2 linked regions of the Archangium violaceum genome follow. The protein of the gene in region 1 binds, or shares a complex with, the protein of each later gene. Links are inferred from orthologs where the notes say so. Each region holds a gene or a part of one and is shown on either strand. Other genes may lie near its edges.

Evidence for each region.
Region 2: the proteins of JRI60_RS33890 (region 1) and JRI60_RS43190 are in contact, whole or in part, in a cryo-EM structure (PDB 7NYH), measured with the Escherichia coli proteins. The link is inferred for Archangium violaceum from one-to-one orthologs.

The regions. Positions count from the first base shown.
Region 1 is NZ_CP069396.1:8,532,273-8,539,564, forward strand. Bases 1,704-4,565 are described here. They hold JRI60_RS33890 (NADH-quinone oxidoreductase subunit A), read left to right. Parts: upstream 1,704-2,876; coding sequence 2,877-3,254; downstream 3,255-4,565. Other genes in these bases: JRI60_RS33885 (methyl-accepting chemotaxis protein), read right to left, coding at 1,704-2,639; JRI60_RS33895 (NADH-quinone oxidoreductase subunit B), read left to right, coding at 3,264-3,821; JRI60_RS33900 (adenylate/guanylate cyclase domain-containing protein), read left to right, coding at 3,963-4,565. Outside these bases: JRI60_RS33880 (cytochrome P450), read left to right, coding at 1-1,012; more of JRI60_RS33885, read right to left, coding at 1,059-1,703; more of JRI60_RS33900, read left to right, coding at 4,566-5,249; JRI60_RS33905 (NADH-quinone oxidoreductase subunit C), read left to right, coding at 5,394-5,906; nuoD (NADH dehydrogenase (quinone) subunit D), read left to right, coding at 5,943-7,208; JRI60_RS33915 (2Fe-2S iron-sulfur cluster-binding protein), read left to right, coding at 7,205-7,292. UniProt on the Escherichia coli protein: NDH-1 shuttles electrons from NADH, via FMN and iron-sulfur (Fe-S) centers, to quinones in the respiratory chain. The immediate electron acceptor for the enzyme in this species is believed to be ubiquinone.
Region 2 is NZ_CP069396.1:10,851,224-10,858,653, forward strand. Bases 4,431-7,430 are described here. They hold JRI60_RS43190 (NADH-quinone oxidoreductase subunit J), read left to right. Parts: upstream 4,431-5,672; coding sequence 5,673-6,188; downstream 6,189-7,430. Other genes in these bases: nuoF (NADH-quinone oxidoreductase subunit NuoF), read left to right, coding at 4,431-5,676; nuoK (NADH-quinone oxidoreductase subunit NuoK), read left to right, coding at 6,250-6,552; nuoL (NADH-quinone oxidoreductase subunit L), read left to right, coding at 6,594-7,430. In the rest of the region: JRI60_RS43160 (general secretion pathway protein GspE), read left to right, coding at 1-161; phosphoserine phosphatase SerB, read right to left, coding at 168-1,367; JRI60_RS43170 (serine/threonine-protein kinase), read right to left, coding at 1,412-2,908; JRI60_RS43175 (TIGR02266 family protein), read right to left, coding at 2,968-3,723; nuoE (complex I 24 kDa subunit family protein), read left to right, coding at 3,827-4,315; more of nuoF, read left to right, coding at 4,342-4,430. UniProt on the Escherichia coli protein: NDH-1 shuttles electrons from NADH, via FMN and iron-sulfur (Fe-S) centers, to quinones in the respiratory chain. The immediate electron acceptor for the enzyme in this species is believed to be ubiquinone.

The sequences.
Region 1 (7,292 bases):
GCCCTTCACGCCCCGGGGCCTGACGTCCAGTGGGGCCGCGGCCATCTCCGCCGAGGTCGTCGAGGCCTGCGTGGCCGGTCTTCCCTCGCAGGGCGCCTTCTCCCTGCTCTCCCACACCCAGAGGCTCGCGCTCGACGTCATCTTCCGCGTCATGGGCATCGACCGGAGCGAGCTGGGGGCCTGGAACGAGAACTACCGCGAGTTCATCCTCGGGGCCCTGCCCTTCAAGATGGATCTGCCCTTCTCGCCGGCCCGGCGCGCCCGGAAGGGACGGATCTGGCTCGATTCCCGCTTCTCCAAGCTGATCACCGCGGCGCGGGGAAGGCCGGACATGCCGGGCACGCTCTCGGCGCTGCTGGCGGCGCGTGATGAGGAAGGGAAGGCGCTTGGGGATGAGGATCTCATCCAGAACCTGCGCCTGCTGGCCCTGGCGGGCCACGAGACGTCCGCGTCGGTGATGGCGTGGCTGGGCATCGTGCTCGCCCAGCGGCCCGACCTCTGGGAGAAGCTGCGGGAGGAGTCGGTGGCGGCGCCGGGCCTGCCCCGCTCGCCCGAGGATCTCAAGCGTCATCCCTTCGCGGAGGCGATCTTCCGCGAGGTGCTGCGGCTGTATCCGCCCGTGTCGTTGACGGCGCGCCAGGCCAACGAAGACCTGGAGCTCTACGGCAAGCGGGTGCCGCGCGGCACGATGATCACCATCCCCATTGGCACCTACGGCTACGACCCGGCGCTCTTCCCCGAGCCGGAGCGGTTCGATCCCTCGCGCTGGCTGGGGAGGCGCTCGCCCCCGTCGGCCATCGACATCGCGACGTTCGGAGGCGGCCCCCACTTCTGCCTGGGCTACCACCTGGCCTGGATGGAGGTGGTGCAGTTCGCCACGGCGTTCGCTCGGGAGATGGCGCGCCGGGGACTGAGGCCCCAGCTCGCTCCGGGAACGGCTCCTCCCAAGCTGCGGTATCTCCCCTTCGGGCAGCCTCCGAAGAAGACGCACATCGAGATGGTCCGGGCCTGACGTCCGCCGACCCTCACCCCGCCCCTCTCCCAGAGGGAGAGGGAGGTCAGCGGTCGCGCGCCACCTTGAACCTGGCGGTCAGCACCGTGAGGCTGTCCGCCACGTTCTGGAGATCCTGCGCGATGCGCGTGGTGCGACCCGTCGCGTCCACGCCCTGCTTCACCAGCTCCGCCACGTTGCGCGCCCCCTGCACCGCCTGCTCGCTGGACTGACGCTGCTGCCGCGTCGCGATGGTGATCTGCCGCGCCGCCTCGCTCGTGCCGCGCGCCAGCTCGACGATGCGCTGGAACACCGCCGAGGCCTGCTCCGCCACCTCCACGCCGCGGTCGCTCGTGGCCATGCCCACGCGCGCCTTGGTGGCCGCCTCGTTGCCCGAGTCCTGCACCTTCTCCACGATGCGCGCGATGTCCCGCGCCGAGGCCGACACGTTCTCCGCCAGCTTGCGCATCTCCGCCGCCACCAGCGAGAAGCCCCGCCCCACCTCGCCCGCCTTCGTGCCCTCCAGCGCCGCGTTCAGCGCCAGCAGGTCCGAACGCTCCGCCACCTGGTTGATGACCTGGGCGATCTTCGACACCTGTTGCAGATCCTGGTTGAGGCCCACGATGGCGTCCGCCACGCCCTTGGACTCCATGCGGATGTCGTTGATGCCCGCCACCACCTGCGCCACCACCGCCATCGCCTCGGCCACCGCCTCGTGCGTGCGCCGCGCGCTGGACTCCACCACCTCGGTGGAGCTGGAGATCTGTTCCGCCGTGCGGCTCAGCTCCTCGAAGGTCGCGGCGATCTGCTGCGCGTACGCCGCCTGCTGGCTGATGACGTGCTCCTGATCCGCGGACGCTCCCGTCAGCCCCCGCGAGGCGCTGGAGAGCTGCTCCAGCCGCGCCAGCAGCTCCGTCACCGTGCCGCGCAGCGTGCCCAGCATCTCGTTGAAGGAGTGCGCCATCAGCCGCACCTCTCCCGCCGAGGCCACGTCCACCTCGCTGAGGGACACGTCGCCCTGCGCCACCTCGTGCGCCGCCTGTGTCATGCGCGTCACCGGCTCGGCGATGGCCCGCCCGATGAAGAACGCGATGAACAGGCCCACCACCGTGGCCCCCAGGTACGCCATGAAGCTCGGCATACGCGTGGCGCCCGCCTCCGCCCTCACCTTGGCGGCGTCCATGCCCACCGCGTAGACACGGCCATCCGGCAGGGAGCAGTACGCCACCGGCGCATCCTGCAGATCCATCGTCTCGCAGCCCGGGCCTGCCTTCAACGCGCGCTTGAGCCCCTGCGGGACGGGGCCGCGATCGAACATCACCGTGCCATCGCTCGCCAGCAACGCCTGGAAGGACACGGAGCCCGACTGCTCCACCCGGTCGAAGATGCGCGTGAGCTGCTTCATCTCCCACGTCTCCGCGCTCTGGGCCCCCGAGGACGCCTTCGACATGGGCTCGCCCTGCTCCATCAGGAGCGCGATCCCATCCGAGGCGAGCATCCCCACGGCCTTCGCGCGATCCTCGAGTTTCCCCAGCCCGACTTCCTCCTGCTGCTTCGGGAAGTAGACGCTGCTGAACAGGGCCAGGGCGAGGCTGGGAACCAGCACCGCGAACGCCACCTGCCAGCGCAAACTGAGCCGACCCCACATGCTCGGGCTCTCTCCTGTATCGATCGGGAAAAGCGCCCCCGGTTGTCGCGGGCGCGCCAGGGTGTGACCCTAGGCGTCCCGTGTGCGGAGCGTCAAACCCCCGCCCCCTGGCCGCTCGCGGAGGAGCAGGCGGGGAGACAGGCTCCTCCACCGGCTTTCCACTGTCATGTCCAGGGGTTGGATCTCCGGGCTTCCCCATTGACACGGCCCCCTTGTGTCCCTAGGGTCCGCCGCGAAATGGATCCCACGACCAACCCCCTCGCCTCCTACCTGCCGCTGGCCGTCGTGCTGCTGCTGGCGGGCGTGCTGGCGCTCGTCATCGTGCAGCTGGCCTCCATGCTGGGCCCCAGGCGTCCGAGCTCCATCAAGTCCACGGCCTTCGAGGCCGGCTCCGAGAGCAGCGGTCCCGCGCGCCAGCGCTTCGCGGTGAAGTTCTACGTGGTGGCCCTCCTCTTCATCGTGTTCGACGTCGAGGCGGTGTTCCTGTACCCCTGGGCGGTGAACTTCCAGGCGCTCGGCTGGTTCGGCTACGTGGAGATGCTGGTTTTCGCGGCGACCCTCGTGGTGGGCCTTATCTATATCTGGAAGAAGGGTGCTCTCGAGTGGGAGCACTGAGAAACGACCATGGCTGAATCCGATATCGCCCCCGTACTGACCACCCGCCGCGATGACGCGATGGGCTTCTTCGAGCGGATGGTCTCCAAGGGCCTGGGCTGGGCGCGCAAGTACTCGCTCTTCACCTACCCGTTCGCCACCGCGTGCTGCGGCATGGAATTCATGTCCGTGTCCGCGGCCCGCCACGACATCGCCCGCTTCGGCGCCGAGTTCCCCCGGTTCTCTCCGCGCCAGGCCGACATGCTGATGGTGATCGGCACCATCAACCTCAAGCAGGCCCCCATCCTCAAGCGCGTCTACGAGCAGATGTGCGAGCCCAAGTGGGTCGTCGCCTTCGGCGTGTGCGCCTCGTCCGGTGGCTTCTACGACAACTACGCGGTGCTACAGGGCATCGACCGCGTCATCCCGGTGGACGTCTACATCCCCGGCTGCCCGCCGCGCCCCGAGCAGGTGCTCGACGGTCTCAAGCTGCTGCAGGACAAGATCGGCAACCAGACGCACAAGGCCGGTCACCGCGCTCCGGCCCCGCACGATCTGCTGGCCGGCCAGTACAACCTCACCAAGTAGGCAGCCGCGCACCGCTGGTGCCGGCCCCGGGCCCCGCGAACCTCCTCGGAGGTGGCGGGGCCCTCGCTTTTGCACCGGATGTGCACACACCCGGGGGTACGTGCGAGGATGCGCGTACACCCCCAACACGGCCGAGACCGAGTGGACGAGTCCAGGCAGAGACGCGCTTCGCTCTCCGAGTTCCTGAGGGAGCCGGTGGGCAAGGCCATCGAGGCCGAACGGCGGCACAACGCCGAGCGGCTGGCGCTGGTGCGCCTGCTGGGCGTGTCCGCCATCCTGGCCATCTCCACGTACCAGGCGCGGGTGCAGGGACTGGCGGACTGGGAGGTGTACCTCGTCCCCATGGGGGCCTACTGGCTGTGCACCGTGGCCACACTGGTGGGTGTGCTGCGCTCGGCGCTCGTGGCGAGCTGGGCCGGACTGTCCCTGGCGGTGGTGGACGCGCCGGCCATCTACTGGCTGCAGCACCTGGCCATCCCCGTCTCCCCTTCTCCCGGAGGCGTGGCCGGCTTCACCCTGGGTATCTACACCGCGCTCATCGTCATCTCCGCCCTGTCGCTGCGCCGCACGGTGACGTTCACCGTGACGGGCGTGGCGGCCCTGGCCGAGTGGTATCTGCAGGCCGAGGCCTCCATCGGCGTGGGCGCGCGCCTGGTGGGGGCGGTGGTGCTGATGATGACGGCGGGTGCCGCGAACTACCTCTTCCACCGCATCCGCATGCTCGTCTCCGAGCTGACGCACGAGGAGCTCCAGCGCGCCCAGCTCGGCCGCTACTTCTCCCCCGCGGTGGCCGAGCGCCTGCAGGACCTGGCCTCGCCGGTGTCCACCCCCGAGCTGCGCGAAGTGACAATCCTCTTCGCGGACCTGCGGGACTTCACCGCGCTCAGCGAGCGGCTGTCTCCCGAGGCGGTGGTGGCCATCCTCAACGAGTACTACGGCCGCATGGTGGAGGTGGTGTTCCGCCACGGTGGCACGCTCGACAAGTTCATCGGGGACGCACTCATGGTGTACTTCGGCGCCCCCCTGCCCGAGCCGGAGCACGCCCGGCGGGCCGTGGAGTGCGCGCTGGAGATGATGCGCGAGCTGGAGGCGGTGAACGGCGAGCGGCTCGCCCGGGGGGAGCCCGGCCTGCGCATGGGGGTGGGCCTGCACACCGGCCGCGTGGTGCTCGGCAACATCGGCTCCACCGCCCGCCGCCTCGAGTACACCGCCATCGGCGACACGGTGAACCTGGCCAGCCGCATCGAGCAGCTCACCAAGCGGCTCGGGACGCCCGTGCTCGTCTCCCGCAGCACCCGGGACCAGGCGGGCGAGGGCTTCCAGTGGCAGGAGCTGCCCCCCACCCCCGTGGCCGGCAAGAGCGAGCCCGTCTCCACCTTCATTCCCGGGCCCACGCGCGCCCGGGGAGGCAGCGGGGCGGCGGCCTGAAATGCCCGTTCCGGCCCACCGGGGCTTCTGCCTCGCGTAAGTAGCGGGGATGGCTGAGGGATTACGTTGACGCCCCCCGGGGGTCATCCTTATAACGCGCCGGATTCCATAGCCAGCATTGGGGCCCCCTTGAGCACTTTCGCACTGGACAGGGTCACCGCCCAGTTCCCAGAGGCGGTGGCGGAGCGCTACCTCGACCGCACTGGCGGCGCCTGGGCCGTCATCCACGCCGAGCACCTGCCGAAGGTCGCCGCGTTCCTGAAGAACGAGCTCGACTTCAAGCTCTTCACCTCGATCGACGCGGTGGATCGTCTCCACCTCGCGGAGAATGATCCGCGCTTCGAGGTCGTCTACTTCATCTACTCGCTGTCGCGTCACGAGCACGTGCGCCTGAAGGTGCGCGTGAGCGAGGCCAACCCGGAGCTGCCCTCCATCACGCCCATCTTCAAGGGCGCCAACTGGTGGGAGCGCTTCGTCTGGGACTTCTACGGCATCCGTTTCACGGGACACCCGGACCTGCGCCGCGTGTTGCTGTACGAGGAGTTCCAGGGCCATCCGCTCCGCAAGGACTACGCGATGCGCGACCGTCAGCCGCTCATCCCCGAGCGCCCCATCAAGGACATCTTCCGCGGCCCCGGCACCAGCGGCGTCTCCTGATCGCCCGCCCCCACCGGCAGCCCCCCAGAGGACATCATGGCGGACACCCACAAGCCCGCGTCACCCCCCAGTCCCGAAGCGCCCAACCCGGACATCGACGCCTACGCCCACGAGGCGGAGCTGGAGACCCACCTCCAGACCAAGCGGATGTACGTGAACATGGGCCCCTCGCACCCCGCCATGCACGGCACGGTGCGCATGAAGGTGGAGCTCGAGGGCGAGAACATCGCCGAGTCCGATTGCGAGATCGGCTTCCTCCACCGCGGCTTCCAGAAGAGCTGCGAGAACGTCACCTGGACCCAGTGCCTGCCGTACACGGACCGGTTGAACTACGTGTCCGCGATGATGAACAACTTCGGCTTCCTCAACGCCGTAGAGAAGCTCATCGGCCTGGAGATTCCGGAGCGCGCCCAGTACATCCGCGTCATCGGGTCCGAGCTGCACCGCATCCATGATCACCTGACGTGCGTGGGCGCCACGGGCATGGAGCTGGGCGGCTTCGCCCCGTTCCTCTTCGCCGTCGAGGCGCGCGAGCTCATCATGGACCGCGTCGCCGAGCTGACGGGCGCGCGGCTCACCACCAACTTCGGCCGCATCGGCGGAATGAACCGCGATCTGCCCGAGGGGTGGATCGAGAAGGTCCACAAGACGCTGGACAAGGTCATGGAGCTGGTCACGGAGATCGACGGGCTGCTCACGCGCAACCGCATCTTCGTGGATCGCACCAAGGACACGGGCGTCATCAGCGCCGAGGACGCCATCGACTACGGCTGGACGGGCCCCTGCCTGCGCGCCTGCGGCATCAACTACGACATCCGCAAGGCCAAGCCGTACTGGGTGTACGACCGCTTCGACTTCGACATCCCCATCGGCGAGAGGGGCGACAACTTCGATCGCTACCTGATGCGCATCGAGGAGATGAAGCAGTCCGAGCGCATCCTGCGCCAGGCGCTGAAGACGATTCCGGGCGGCCCCATCATCCTGGACGACTGGCGCATCGCGCTGCCGCCCAAGCCCGAGGTGTACGGCACCATCGAGGGCGTCATCTCGCACTTCAAGCTGGTGATGGAGGGCATCCAGGTGCCCGCCGGCGAGGTGTACGACGCCACCGAGGCCGCCAACGGCGAGCTGGGCTGGTACATGGTGAGCGACGGAGGCGGCCGGCCGTACAAGGTCCACGTGCGCGCGCCGGGCTACCCCATCCTGTCCGCCGTGCCCTCCATCATCAAGGGCAAGATGCTGGCGGACCTCATTCCCACCTTTGACACGATCAACATGATCGGCGGCGAGGTCGAGCAGTGAGCGACAACGACACCAAGAAGCCCACCGGAGACTCGCAGACGCCCCCCAAGGGCGCGCCCTCCGAGACCCGCGAGGCGCCCGGCT
Region 2 (7,430 bases), 2.3 Mb from region 1 along the record:
CGCCGGCCGAGGTGTTCTCCCCCGAGGAGATGCAGCGGCTGCAGACGGTGCAGGTCAACCAGGAGAAGAGCTCCAAGATTCTGCGCGCCCTGCTCGAGCTGCTGCTGGAGAAGGGCGCCCTCCAGCAGAAGGAGCTGGCGGCGCGCATGCGCGCCTCGTGAGCCGCCCTACCCGAGCACCTCCTGGAGCTCGCGAGCGGTGAGTCCCAGGAGGTAGAGGATGGTGTCCAGGCCTCCGGCGGAGATGGAGGTATCGGCCGCCTGACGCAGCTTGGGCTTGGCGCGGAAGGCGATGCCCAGACCCGCGCGCTCCAGCATCAGCAGGTCGTTGGCGCCGTCGCCCACCGCGATGACCTGGTCGAGAAGGATGCCCTCCGCCTGGGCAATGCTCTCCAGCAGCTCCGCCTTGCGGCGCGCGTTGACGATGGGTCCGAGCGTGCGCCCGGTGAGCTTGCCATCCGCCTCCTCCAGCATGTTGGAGTGGGCGTAGTCGATGCCCAGCCGCGCCTTGAGGGCCTCGGCCGCCACGGAGAAGCCGCCGCTGATGATGGCGGTGCGGTAGCCCAGCCGCTTGAGCACCCGGATGAGCGTCTCCGCGCCCTGGGTGAGCGGGAGGTTGGCGGCGATGTCCCGCAGCACCTTCGCGTCCATCCCCTTCAGCAGCGCCACGCGCTGGCGCAGGGACTCGTCGTAGTCCATCTCCCCGTGCATGGCGCGCTCGGTGATGCGCACCACCTGCTCGCCCACCCCGTACGCCCGCGCCAGCTCGTCGATGACCTCGATGCGGATGAGCGTGGAGTCCATGTCCATCACCACCAGCCGCTTGCTGCGCCGGTAGAGGCTCTCGCGCTGCAGCGCCACGTCGAAGGCGCTGGTGGACATGGCCAGCTCCAGCAACGAGCGCTTGAGCTCCTCTGGATCCCTCTCCGGCGGCAGGGCGATGTGGATCTCCACCGAGCCGAGCTCCGCGTCGGACAGGCGGTTGATGCGCTCGATGTTGGCCCCGTGCCGGGCCAGGCGCTCGGCGACGGCGTGCAGCTCGCGGGCCCCCAGGGAGCCCACCACGGTGACGACATGGCGGCTGCGGCTCGGGCCGACGGGAGTGCTCGGCCCTTCCACCGGCTTGAAGTCCAGCGACATGCCGAGCTCCTTCGCCGCGAAGAGCAGCTCCTTGAGGACGCTGCGCGTCTCGGGCAGGCGCACCAGCAGGGACAGGGTGAGCTGGCCATGCACCACCACCTGCTCGATGTCGAGCAGTACCGCGCCCACCTCGGAGAGGATGCCGGTCAAGCGGGCCAGGATGCCGGGCTCGTCCCGTCCGGTGACGGTGACGAGCACGGAGTCTTGCGAATTCGTGCTGTTGCTCATGGAGGACGAGTTTTACAGCCTGGCCCGTCCACCGCGAGCACTCGTTACTGCGGCTCGGAGGACAGGATGAGGTCGCCCCTGGCGAGGAACTGCGCCTCGGTGAAGGACTTGTAGAAGTCCTCCAGCATCGTGTCGATGTCCGGGTAGCGCTGGTCCACCCGGTCATGGGTCATCTTGTCGAAGATGGCGTCCAGGCCAGCGGGGGCCTCGGGGTTGACCTCGGAGGGCAGCGGCGAGCGGCGGCCGGGAATCTGCCCGGTGAGCATCTCGTAGAGGATGATGCCCAGCCCGTAGACGTCCGAGGCGGGGCCGGCGTCCTTCGCGCGCTGCGGCTGGAGGAGCTCGGGGGCCAGGTACGCCATGCCACCGGCGCCCACGAAGACCTGGGGCAAGCCCTTGGAGGCGTCCTGCTCCACCACGCGGCTCAGGCCGAAGTCGCCCAGCTTCGCGTTGCCGTAGAGATCGAAGAGGACGTTCTCCGGCTTGAGGTTGTGGTGCGTGAGGCCCACGGCGTGCGCGGCGCGCAGCGCGTAGGCGAGTTGCAGGAAGCAGCGCATGGCGAAGGGCACCGGCACGCCCCTGCCCCCGCCCTCCTCCAGCTTGTCCTTGAGGCTGCCGTGCAGCAGCTCCAGCACGTAGTACGGCCGGGCGGCCTCCGCGTTCTGGTCCAGCACCTGGATGATGCCCGGGTGGCGCACCTGGGCCTGCGCGCACAGCTCCTTCTTCAGCCGCTTGAGCACCTCGCCGCGCTGCAGGAAGGAGAAGTAGCCGAAGATGTCCTTGAGCTCCTTGACGCAGATGTCCAGCCCGAGCGCGTTGAAGCGGCCCTTGTAGGCGGTACCGAGCGGCCCGGAGCCGATGGCCTCGAGCTTCTGGTAGCGCTGGTCCAGCACCTCGGCGGCGGCCTTGGGAGCGGGAGAGGTGGCCAGCGGAGGGACGGGCGCGGGGGCGGGAGCGGGCATCGGAGCGGGAGGCGCGACGGGAGCGGCGGGGGGAACGGGCACGGCGGGCGGCAGGGGGACGGCCTCGTTGCGCATGCTCGCCACCGGGGGAGGCACCGGCACGGACGGAGGCAGCGGCACCTCCAGCGCCACGGACGCACGAGCCCTCGGCAGCGCGGGCGGCTGCTCCACGGGCGGCAGCATCTCGTTCTCCTCCAGGAGGATGTCCGGCGGGGGAGGCGGCATGCTCGGGTCGTCCTCCTCCTCGCCGGTCACGACGGAGTCGTCGTCCCCGAGCAGCTGCTCGGCGAAGAACTCGTCCACCTCCAGGGAGAACTTCTCCTGCAGCTCGCCATCCACCACGCGCTCACCCGGCTCGGTGAGACGCAGCTGCGCCTCCCGCGGGTCCAGCGCGATGTAGAGGTACTTGCGAAGGAAGAGATAGTAGCTGTCGAACTCCAGCGAGACGGAGGGCTCGAGCGAGGCCTTCACATCGGCCAGCTTGTTCGAGCGCCCCAGACGGCCGTTCTCCCTCAGACTCTGGAGGATGAACAGCGCCTCGCCGCAGACGGTGTCGCGGTGGATGGCGGGCTTGGGCATGCGAGCCGGACTCTAGCCGTCCCGGCACCCCGCCTCAAAGCGAGCCTCCCCGCCGACTGTCAGGGAATGTGAAGCAGCTGCTTCACGGTCTCCAGCACTTCCTGGAAGCGCACGGGCTTGCGCAGGTAGATGTCCACGCCCAGCTGCATGGCGCGCTCTCGCGCCTCGGGACCGCCCGCGGAGATGGCCACCACGGGAATGGACTTGAGCGGCTCCTCGGCGCGGATGCGCTCGATGAGCGCGAAGCCGTCCATCACCGGCATGTACAGGTCCGTCATCACCAGGCTGAAGCGGCTGGAGCGCAGGGCCTGCAGCGCGTGGTGCCCATCCGGGGAGAAGTGGACCTCCAGCGGCACCTTGCCCGCCAGCTCGCCGCTCGCCAGCTTCTTGAGCACGTAGCTGTACATCTCGACGATGTGCGGGTTGTCCTCGACGATGAGGACACGGTAGCCCTCGGCGGGGAGCGCCTTCGGGTCCGACGCGCGGGTCTGTCCTGCCGAACTCAAGATTTCACCCAATCGCTGCCGGTCCTGATCGCGCACCACCCGGATGCCGACACCACCCGGCGCCTCGGCCGACGCTGGCCGTATCCAGGCCACCGTCCCCACGACTTCTACCGGATTCAGCAGCCCCGGGAAAGAAAGTGCCAACCCCACCTCTTCACCGGCCGTGAAGGCACGGTCCGTCTGCACGAAGATCCCCCCCTTGGAGAGGTTCTCCGTCACGGCCGCCATCCGAGCCTGATCCGGGAAACGCACCCGCAGCACGAGCGGCACTCGGGGCTCATCTCGCTTGTCGTCTGATCCCCGATTCATAACAAGGGGTTGAAATCGCTCGGCATTTCGCTGATGGGACGGAGTGTAGCTCCGAGGGTTTATGTTGACAACGCGGCCATTCGAGCCTTACGAAGCGCCCGCCATGGCGGAGCCCCTGTTCACCCCCGAAGAGCAGAAGAAGTTCGACGCGGAGATCGCGGAGATCCTCTCGCACTACCCCGCGGATCGGAAGAGCGCAGCGATGCTACCCGCGCTCCGACTGCTGCAGGAGTTGAAAGGTTGGCTGCCCCCCGAGGGACTCAAGCTGGTCGCCAGCCGGTTGAACGTCACGCCCGAGCGCGCCTACGAGGTGGCGAGCTTCTACGTGATGTACCACCTCAAGAAGCCCGGGAAGTACACCGTCGACGTCTGCACCAATCTCTCCTGCTCCCTCTGGGGCGCGGAGAAGATGCTCGCCTACCTGGAGCAGAAGCTCGGGTTGAAGGCCGGTGAGTCGAACGAGCGCTTCTTCCTGCGCGAGACCGAGTGCCTGGCCTCTTGCGGCACCGCGCCGTGCCTGCAAATCAACGAGGAGCACCACGAGAGCCTGACGAAGGCCAAGGTCGACGCGATCTTCGACAAGCTCCCCTGAACTCCTGCATCAAGGAACCTGATTCCATGGCGACAACGGCATTTGAACCGATCATCTCGAGCGCCTGGGGGAAGCCCAACTCCTGGACGCTGGATGAGTACAAGAAGCGCGGGGGCTACAAGGGGCTGGAGAAGGCCCTGGAGCTGGCGCCGGCGCAGATCATCGACGAGGTGAAGAAGTCCAACCTCCGCGGGCGCGGCGGAGCCGGCTTCCCCACGGGCCTCAAGTGGAGCTTCGTCCCCAAGGACAGCCCCAAGCCCAAGTACCTCGCGGTCAACGGCGACGAGTCCGAGCCGGGCACCTTCAAGGACCGCTACATCCTCGAGAACGACCCGCACATGATGCTGGAGGGCATCGCCATCGCGTCCTACGCGCTGGGCGTGCACACCTGCTACGTGTACCTGCGCGGTGAGTTCAAGCTCCAGGCGGAGCGCGCCAACGCGGCCATCAAGGAGGCCTACGCCGCCGGCATCTTCGGCAAGAAGATGCTGGGCAAGGACTACCAGCTGGACTGCTACGTGGTGCGCGGCGCGGGCGCCTACATCTGCGGCGAGGAGACGGCGCTGCTCGAGAGCCTCGAGGGCAAGAAGGGCTGGCCCCGTCTCAAGCCGCCGTTCCCCGCGGTGGTGGGCCTGTTCGGCTGCCCCACGGTGGTCAACAACGTGGAGACGCTCGCCAGCGTGCCCCACGTGTTCACCCGCGGCTCGGCCTGGTACGCCGGCCTGGGCACCGACAAGTCGGGTGGCACCCGCCTGGTGTGCCTGTCCGGCACGGTGAACCGGCCGGGCGTCTACGAGGTGCCGCTGGAGGCGACGTTCACCCAGCTCATCTTCGACGACAAGTACGGCCGGGGCCTGCCCGCGGGTCGCAAGATAAAGGCCGTCATCCCGGGCGGCTCGTCGGCACCCATCCTCAGCCCGGACGAGCTGGACATCGCCATGGAGTTCGAGGCCGTCAAGGTGAAGCAGACCATGGCGGGCTCTGGCGGCGTCATCGTCATGGACGACACCACCTGCATGGTGCGCAGCCTGTGGCGCGTGGCCCGCTTCTACGCCGAGGAGTCGTGCGGCCAGTGCACGCCGTGCCGCGAGGGTACCCCGTGGCAGACGCGCCTCCTGCGGAAGATCGAAGAGGGCCGCGGCGAGCCGGGTGACGTGGAGATCCTCAGCAACGTGGCGTCCTCCATCGCGCCCTACCCGCCCATCGGTCTGGGCAACACCATCTGCGCGCTGGGCGATGCCGCGGCGCTGCCGACGCATTCCTTCCTCATGCGCTTCCGCGACGAGTTCGAGGCGCACATCCGCGAGCACCGCTGCCCGTTCGGCGACAAGCCCTGGGGCGCGTTCGGAGAGTGGTCGTGAACATCGAGCTGATTCTCTTCGGAGCCTTCGCGCTCCTGACGCTGCTGTCGGCCGGGCTGGTCATCTTCGCCAAGAGCCCCATCAGCTCCGCCATGTCGCTGGTGGCCACGTTCTTCTTCCTGGCCGGCATCTACGTGCTGCTGTGGGCCCACACCGTGGCGGTGCTGCAGGTGCTGGTCTACGCGGGCGCCATCATGGTGCTCTTCCTCTTCGTCATCATGCTGCTCAACCTGGGCGAGTCCACCTCGACCGGGCCGCGGCTGACGCTCTCGCGGATTGCGGGCGGGGCGGCGGCGGCGGGGCTGCTGGCGGTGCTGGTGGTGGCCATCTGGCGGATTCCGGAGCGCGTCGAGACGTTCACCGGCCCGCAGGCGGTGGCCAACGGCTTCGGCACCCTGGCGGTCATCGGCCAGACCATCTACACCAAGTGGCTGCTGCCCTTCGAGGCCGTCAGCCTCCTGCTGCTGGTGGGCATGGTGGGCGCGGTGGTGGTGGCCAAGTCGCGGATTTGAGCCCGTCCCCTTCAACCCTCTGCTAGAAGGCGGGCGGCGCTCGCCCTCCCCAAGTCCGGCCATGGTCCCGATCTCGTACTACCTGATCCTCGCCGCAGCCCTGTTCTGCCTCGGCATGTTCGGCGTGCTCATCCGCCGCAACGCCCTGGTGGTGTTCATGTGCGTGGAGCTGATGCTCAACGCGGCGAACCTGACGTTCCTCGCCTTCGCCAAACAGAACGGCAACCTGACGGGCCACGTGTCCGCCTTCTTCGTGATCGCGGTCGCGGCGGCCGAGGCTTCCATCGGCCTGGCCATCGTCATCGCCGTGTTCCGCAGCCGAGGCACCGTCAACATCGACGAAATCCGGACGATGAAGCACTGACGGCCCGGCCCCTCCTTCCGCCCTAGAGAGCCCCTCTGCCCATGGAAGCCCTCAAGCAATTCTTCATGACCGCGCCGGTGGAACCCGCCATCTTCGCGCAGTCCCTGTGGCTCATCATCGCGCTGCCGCTGTTGGGCGCGTTCGTGTGCGGCGTGTTCGGCAAGATGCTGGGCCGCGGCAACGTCCACCTCATCGCGTGCGCGACGGTGGCCGGTTCCTTCGTGCTGTCCGTGCTGGCCTTCTGGTGCGTCAGCCACGTGCAGGGCGGCTCGCCGGTGGCCATGGAGAGCGTCTACTCGCCCAACGCCATCCGCTACGCCATCGGCTACGACTACGGCACCTGGTTCTCCGTCGGCACCTTCCGGGTGAACTTCGGCCTGCTGGTGGACCACCTGTCCGGAACGCTCCTGCTGGTCATCACCGGCGTGGGCTTCCTCATCCACCTGTACTCCACCAGCTACATGGAGCACGACGACGGGTACTGGCGGTACTTCGCGTACCTCAACCTGTTCGTGGCGGCGATGCTCACGCTGGTGCTCGCCGACAACCTCGTCCTGCTCTTCGTGGGCTGGGAGGGCGTCGGTATGGCCAGCTACCTGCTCATCGGGTTCTGGTACACGGACGCGGCCAAGGCCTGGGCGGGACGCAAGGCGTTCATCACCAACCGCATCGGTGACTTCGCGTTCCTCATCGCCACCTTCCTCATCGTGCTGCTGGTCAGCGCCTTCAACAGCCAGGCGAACGTGGCCAACTTCACCACGGTGAGCGGTGCCGCCGAGACCGCCCAGGTGCGCTTCCGCGAGGGCCAGCAGCTCAAGGGCCCCGTGGCCTTCCAGGGCCTCGAGGTCCTGGCCAACGCGCTGCCGCAGAACGCGGAG